DNA from 2 places in the Oryzibacillus soli genome. Region 1 is predicted to be linked to the other one. Evidence: riboswitches for the same ligand, from Rfam matches in the RefSeq annotation. Region 1 holds a riboswitch; the other holds the start of a gene.
What was found. Region 1 has a riboswitch for S-adenosylmethionine ahead of metA (homoserine O-acetyltransferase MetA). Riboswitches for the same ligand answer to the same signal wherever they lie in the genome.
Positions count from the first base shown of each region.

Region 2: another riboswitch for S-adenosylmethionine. It lies ahead of ACSEXW_RS04480 (methionine ABC transporter ATP-binding protein); the one in region 1 lies ahead of metA (homoserine O-acetyltransferase MetA).

Region 1 covers NZ_JBPPGJ010000008.1:226,363-229,898, reverse strand. Annotated here, with positions in the region: gene ACSEXW_RS13060 (aminotransferase class I/II-fold pyridoxal phosphate-dependent enzyme) at 1-644, opposite strand, end outside; gene metA (homoserine O-acetyltransferase MetA) at 758-1,744, opposite strand; SAM riboswitch class I at 1,857-1,969, opposite strand; gene corA (magnesium/cobalt transporter CorA) at 2,517-3,452, shown strand.
Region 2 covers NZ_JBPPGJ010000003.1:62,033-65,568, reverse strand. Annotated here, with positions in the region: gene ACSEXW_RS04485 (methionine ABC transporter permease) at 1-559, opposite strand, end outside; gene ACSEXW_RS04480 (methionine ABC transporter ATP-binding protein) at 561-1,574, opposite strand; SAM riboswitch class I at 1,661-1,808, opposite strand; gene ACSEXW_RS04475 (acetate uptake transporter) at 2,092-2,703, shown strand; gene ACSEXW_RS04470 (GGDEF domain-containing protein) at 2,851-3,498, opposite strand.

The DNA of each region.
Region 1 (3,536 bases):
AGCTCCTTGCCCTTGGTGACGATCAGGCCCGCCAGAACGTCGTTATGTCCGCCCAGATACTTGGTGGCGCTGTGGATGACAATGTCGGCTCCAAGCTCGATGGGGCGCTGGAAGAAAGGCGTCAGGAGCGTATTGTCCACGATGGTCAGCAGACCATGTCGCTTGGCCCAGGTGCTGACCTTCTCGATGTCGGTCACCATCATGAGCGGGTTGGTCGGGGTTTCGATCAGCACGGCTTTAGTGGAGGGAGTCCGCTCCGATTCAAGCGCGTCCAGGTCGTTGGTATCCACGTAGGTAGCCGTAATGCCGAACCGGCTCATGATTTTCTCCAGCAGGCGGTAAGTGCCTCCGTACAAGTCCAGGGAGACAATCAGATGATCCCCTTGGCTGAACAGGGCGAAGATGGTCTGCAGCGAAGCCATGCCGGAGCTGGAGGCGAACCCGGCATCTCCGGATTCCAGCTGGGCGATGGCATCCTCCAGAATGGTCCGGGTCGGGTTCTTCGTGCGCGTATAGTCGAACCCTGTGCTCTGTCCCAGCTTTGGGTGGCGATAAGCGGTGGAGTGATAGATCGGGTAGCTGACTGCTCCCGTGACCGGCTCGGAGATGGAACCGATCTGGGCTAACCGGCTTTCGATTTTCATAGATAGTATCCCCCTCGTTTTAATGAGCTATATTCCGGAAAAAGAGGCAAGCCCGGGCGGTTCCGGCGCTTGCCATCGGCCGTCTGGCCGGTTGCGGCTGTAGACACCAGGCCTTAGATGCCTGCTCCTGAATCGTGATCAGGTCCGCCCGACAGGGCCGGGACGAGATCCTTGGAAGCCGACTTCTTCAACTGCTTCAGATCGTAAGGCGTTTCCTGGTAGACATAGTAGTTCAGCCAGTTGGAGAACAGGAGGTTCGCATGGGCTCTCCAGGTGATGGGCGGCTGCTTGGTGGGATCGTTGTTAGGATAGTAATTCTTCGGAACGTCGATCTCCATCCCTTTGTTCACGTCACGGTCATATTCCCACTTCAAGGTACAGGGATCGTATTCCGAGTGGCCGGTGACGAAGATCTGGCGCCCGTCCTTGGTAGCGACGATGTAAACGCCGGCCTCGTCGGATTCGGAGAGGATATCCAGCTCCCCGATCTTCTCGATATCCTCCCGGCGTACTTCGGTATGGCGGGATTGGGGGACCAGATACAGCTCGTCGAAGCCGCGGAGCAGCTTCACGTTGGATTTATTGATCCGGTGGGGGAAGACGCCGAACATCTTCTCTTCTAACGGATACTTGGGAACGCCGAAGTGATGGTACAATCCCGCTTGGGAAGCCCAACAGATATGCAGCGTGGAGGTCACGTTCTCCTTGCTCCAGTCCATGATCCGCTGTAGTTCCTCCCAATAGGTCACATCCTCGAACTCCAGCGTCTCCACCGGAGCACCGGTAATGATCATGCCATCGAACTGCTGGTCGGAGACTTCGTCGAAGGTCTTGTAGAACATGTTCAGATGGTCCGCCGAGGTATTCTTGGACACATGGGTTGCCGGGTGCAGGAGCTCGAATTCCACCTGCAGCGGCGTATTGGACAGAAGGCGCAGGATCTGGGTCTCGGTCGTTTCCTTGGTAGGCATCAGGTTCAGGATGGCGATCCTTAGCGGACGGATGTCCTGGTGGAACGCCACGGTTTCGTCCATGACGAAAATGTTCTCGTTAATCAACACTTCTTTGGCCGGCAAATGGTCGGGAATCTTGATGGGCATCCGTCTCTCGCTCCTTCAAATATGGGATGGGGCAAGCCCCTTGAAACATAAAAAACCTTTCTCGAATGGAGAAAGGTTCCGATTTGCAGGAGGAATAGCAAAGATCGTCCCTTTCTCATCTCTCAGAAGCCGCAAAGCTCCTGCAAGAATTAGCACCGTACACAGCTAGCTGTGCCGGTTGCCGGGTATCATCGGGCCAGTCCCTCCACCTACTCTTGATAAGAAAGTTTTTTAGTTTGATTCTTACTGTACCTGTAAAAGGTTCTTACGTCAAGGTATTTTAGACAATTTTTCGGATAAGAATTCTTCTTCCGAAACGAGTGCTTTTGGGGCAAAAAGGATGCAAATTGAAGTACCGGAAATACTAGTTCCCGAATACTATACAGTGCATACTTGCGAAGGATTCCGGGGCATGGAAATGTAGCTTGCCGGGAGGTTGAAAATCCTTGGCAGGGAAGGTGTCGAAGCCCCGCCGTTCCTATGAAAATTGCTTATTGAAAAGTTTCGAAGCGGGAGCTATACTAACGAGTGTCTCACAAAAAGATCCCTTGCCGGGATCTCAAAAAAACTGTCATTTTGAGGTGAGTTCCAGTATGGACGGAAACCCAGCGAGGTTAAGACGGACGAACGATCATAAACCGTATACGTTGAAAACCAGTTGGCGCCTCCGCCATGCCTGATTCGGAGTTTCCACATGCCGACTGGTGTTTCGCGTTGTCCCGTTCCGTTCTTGCCATCCGGGGAAATGCGAATAACTTGAGGAGTGGTGACAATGAAGGTGCGCCTCGTGCAAAACGGGGTTTTTACGCTCTTGGATGACGTAAAAACCGCCACCTACCCGCCGGAAAACGGCTTTTACTGGATTGATGCCCAGGTTGACGAGCTCTTGGAGCTCCAGCCTCTGTTCAATCTTCATGAGCTGGCCATTGAAGACTGCATGAACGAAGAAGAGCAGCGGCCGAAGCTTGAGATCTTCGACACCCATTATTTCGTCGTGGTTAACAGCATCCGCTATGACGATGAAGAGATCTTCCTCCGGGAACTCAACATCTTCATGGGCAAGCATTATGTCATTACCGCCACCAAGCAGAAGCTTCGGGAGATTCGCTCCATCAAGCCCATTCTGCTCGAGGAAGAGATCAATACCGGCGACAAGTTTCTCTATCATCTATTGGATCTGGTCGTGGACAACTACTTTACGGTCGGCTACCGGATCGAATCGAAGATTGAGAAGCTGGATGAGGACATTCTGTTACATCCGAGAAAGTCCCATCAGAATGAAATCATCGGCTTGCGAAGCGAGATCATGTGGCTGAAGAATGTGCTTGGCCCGCAGCGGAACGTGATCATGGCTCTGTCGAAGAAGGATCTTCGCCTGATTGACGAGGATCTGCAGAAGTACTTTAACGATATCTACGAGAATGCCGTCAAGATCCATGAGACCTTCGATACGTTCCGGGATCTGATCGGCAACTTGCGCGAGGCCTACCAGCTGTCCCTGTCCAACCGGATGAACGACATCATGCGGATGTTCACGGCGCTGACCACCATCTTCATGCCGATGACCGTTATCACCGGCTTGTACGGCATGAACTTCAAGCATATGCCCGAGACGGAATGGAAGTACGGCTATTATGTGGTTCTTGGCTTATTAATCTCCGTCGGTGCGGCGATGTTCTATCTGTTCCGCAAGAAGGATTGGTTGTAAAAGGATGCCCCCGGGCCGCGTAAGCGGCTGCGGGGGCTTTTGGGTATCCGGCCCGGGTTCGCTCCCGGGTTAGAAACTGCGGCG
Region 2 (3,536 bases), on a different contig from region 1:
AGCGCTGGTAGCCGTACCGGATGGCCAGATCTCCCAGGCCCCCGCCTCCGATGACGCCGGACATGGCGGTGTACGAAACCAGGGTGACGGTGGTGATGGTGATGCCGGCGATGAGCCCCGGCACGGATTCCGGCAGCAGCACCTTGCGGATGATCTGCCCGTTGGAGGCGCCCATGGCCCGGGCGGCCTCGATGACGCCCTTGTCGATCTCGCGCAGCGTGGTTTCCACCAGCCGGGCGAAGAAGGGGGCGGCGGCGATGACCAGAGGCGGGATGGAGCCCTTAACCTCGATGGTGGTGCCGACCAGCACCTTGGTGAACGGCATGACGAGAATCATCAGGATGACGAAGGGCACGGAGCGCACCACGTTGACGACGAAGGACAGCAGCAGGTAGAGCGTCCGGTTCTGCAAAATCTGTCCCTTGGACGTCATAAACAGCACGATCCCCAAGGGAAGGCCGATCACGACCGTGAACAGGGCCGACAGGCCCAGCATGGTCAGGGTGGCCCTAGTAGCCTCCCAGATTTCGGAGGGGTCGACATTTTGGAACCAATCCATGCTAGAGCACCTCCACATCGAATCCGCGCGTACGCAGAAGGGTAATGGTGTCGGACACCTGGGAATCGGAGCCGCCGAACTCCACCACCAGCTGGCCGTACGGCGTATCCTTCATGCGGGAGATGGTCCCCTGAAGAATGGAGATCGGGGTCCCTGTCTCCCGGGCGGCCTCGAACAGCACCGGCTCATAGGTGGTCTCGCCCAGGTAGGTGATGCGCACGATGCTCCGGCTGCCCGCCGCTTTCTCGTGGGCCAGGGCTTCCTTCAGCTCGAAGCGGTCGGCCACCTGCTCCACGAAATCCTTGGTGGTCGGATGCTGGGGCTTCAGGAACACCTCCGTCACCGGACCTTCCTCCACGATGGTCCCGCCGTCGATGACCGCCACCCGGTCGCAGATGGAGCGGATCACGTGCATCTCATGGGTGATCAGCACGATGGTGAGACCCAGCTTCTTGTTGATGTCGAGCAGGAGCGCCAGGATGGAATTGGTCGTCTGCGGATCCAGCGCCGAGGTGGCTTCGTCGCAGAGCAGCACCTTGGGCTCGTTGGCCAAGGCCCGGGCAATGCCCACCCGCTGCTTCTGGCCGCCGGAGAGCTGGGACGGATACTTATCCGCGTGCTCCTCCAAGCCGACCAGCGCGAGCAGCGACCGGACCCGGTCCCGGATATCGGCCTTGGGCAGCCCGGCCAGCTCCAGAGGGAAGGCCACGTTCTTGGCCACCGTCGCGGACGAGAGCAGATTGAAGTGCTGGAAGATCATGCCGATCTTCCGCCGCTCCTCCTGCAGCCTCTTGTCCGGCAGCGCGGAGAGCTCGACGCCGTCGACGAACACCCGGCCTTCAGTCGGGCGCTCCAGCAGGTTGATGCAGCGGATCAGAGTGCTCTTGCCGGCGCCGGAATGGCCGATGACGCCGAAGATTTCCCCTTGCTTGACGTCCAGATCGACGCGGCGCAGTGCGGGAACGGTCAGCTTGCCGACGGTATAGGATTTCTCGATGTGTTCCAGCCGGATCAACGGATCCACCTCCTTGGACATAAAAAGCCCCTTTTCGCAGAGCAAAAAGGGGCAGTCGTCAGCATGGGCTGAAGCGGTCGTATCCCTTCTCATCTGCCGGAACCGGGCACGGTTCCGAAGGAATTGGCACCAAGACGCCGATCCGAGCGGACGCCGCTTGCACGCGTCGATTGCTCCGGATGACCGGTTGCCGGGCTTCATAGGGCCTTTACCCTCCGCCTCTCTTGATAAGAAGTATTCCAATGGGATTGGAATAACAGTATGAAGTTATGGAGCACCGTTCGCGGATTCCAAGAACGCCCATCCGAATTAACGGGTACTGGGTGTAATTATAATCAACCAGCGGGGTGCTGTAAAGCATTTATTTTCAGGAATTTTCAGGAATTGACCATCCGAACTTTGGAGATATTGTGATAAAGTTACGAAATTGTTCACTCGAGTTTCATGTCGAATTCTGAGAGAATGGAGAAGTATGTTTAACGTTAACTATGAAGAGGTCTAGGAGGAAAGCAAGCTAATGAGCAATCCGCAGCAAGTGAAGATTACGAATGCCGATCCGTCCGCCATCGGTCTGTTCGGCTTGGCCATGGTCACCCTGGTGGCCTCCAGCCAGAAGCTGGAGTGGACCACCGGCTTGTCCTATGTCATACCTTGGGCGATCTTCCTGGGCGCCTTCGCCCAATTGTTCGCCTGCATCGAGGATTCCAAGCGGGGCAATCACTTCGGCACCACCGCCTTCGGCGCGTACGCCTTCTTCTGGTTCGGCGTAGCCGCCTCCTGGATGATCAAGATGGGCGTATTCGGCGAGGCATTGGCCAAGAACGTGGATACCCATCAGTTGGGCTTCGCCTTCGTCGGCTACCTGATCTTCACCCTGTTCATGACCATCGGTGCCATGGAAGCGAACAAAGTGCTCTTCATCATCTTCGTGCTGATCGACTTCCTGTTCATCGGCCTCTCCCTGAGCACCTTCGGCATCGCCGAAGACTTCACCCACAAGCTGGCCGCCGTATCCGAGCTGTTCATCGCGATCGTATCCTTCTACGGCTCCGGCGCCAACGTCCTGAACAACCACTTCGGCCGGGTCTTCCTGCCGGTGGGCAAGCCGTTCGGCATCTTCAAGAAATAAGCTTCGCCTCCATCGGAACCCCGGGAGCGGCCTTGAGCCGCCCCGGGGTTTTTTGGTGCGGGGACGATGATTGACCGGTCCTCCCGGTCGGGCGGGGGACCAAACGAAACAAAGCCTCCGGGATCCGGAGGCTTCGCTTCGTTATGGTCAACTGACGGCGGCGGGAGAACCCTTGGCGTCGTGCTTTTTCTCATACATGCGGTGGTCGGCAATGCGGATCAGATCCTCCAGCTTGGAGGCATCGGACGGAAAGACAGCGGTTCCAACGGAGACGGAAAGCGGGAAATTCATCTCTTTGGACAGCAGAGCCAGCTCGTGCTCCAGCCTGTCCATCATCACTTGGGTGACGGAGTGGTCGGCATAGTCCGCAATGACCAGGAACTCGTCCCCTCCCCAGCGCACGACGTAATCGTCACGTCGGATATTGGTGATGAGCAGACGCGATACGCCCTGAAGCACCAGGTCGCCGACGGCATGTCCGCACTGGTCGTTGATCTTCTTGAAATCGTCGCAGTCGATCAGCGTGATGCTGATCGAGGCCTGGCGCCGGGTTGCCTTCGCCAGCAGGGAAGGCATCGTGCGGGTGACGAACCTCCGGTTGTAGGCTTGGGTCAAGTCATCCTTCAGGGAGGTCAAGAGAACCCGGTCGAACCAGTAGCCCAGCCCGAAGCCCAGAATTCCGTTAAGCATAAGGTACAACGACGTCCGCTCCATATGCGTCCATAGGGAAGGACACAGCCCGATCCACCCGGAGGAGGCAGCCAGCATGACGCCGGATCCAATCCATCTGCCCATGTTCTTCAATGTCTTCACCATCCACCATGCTTTGGTAT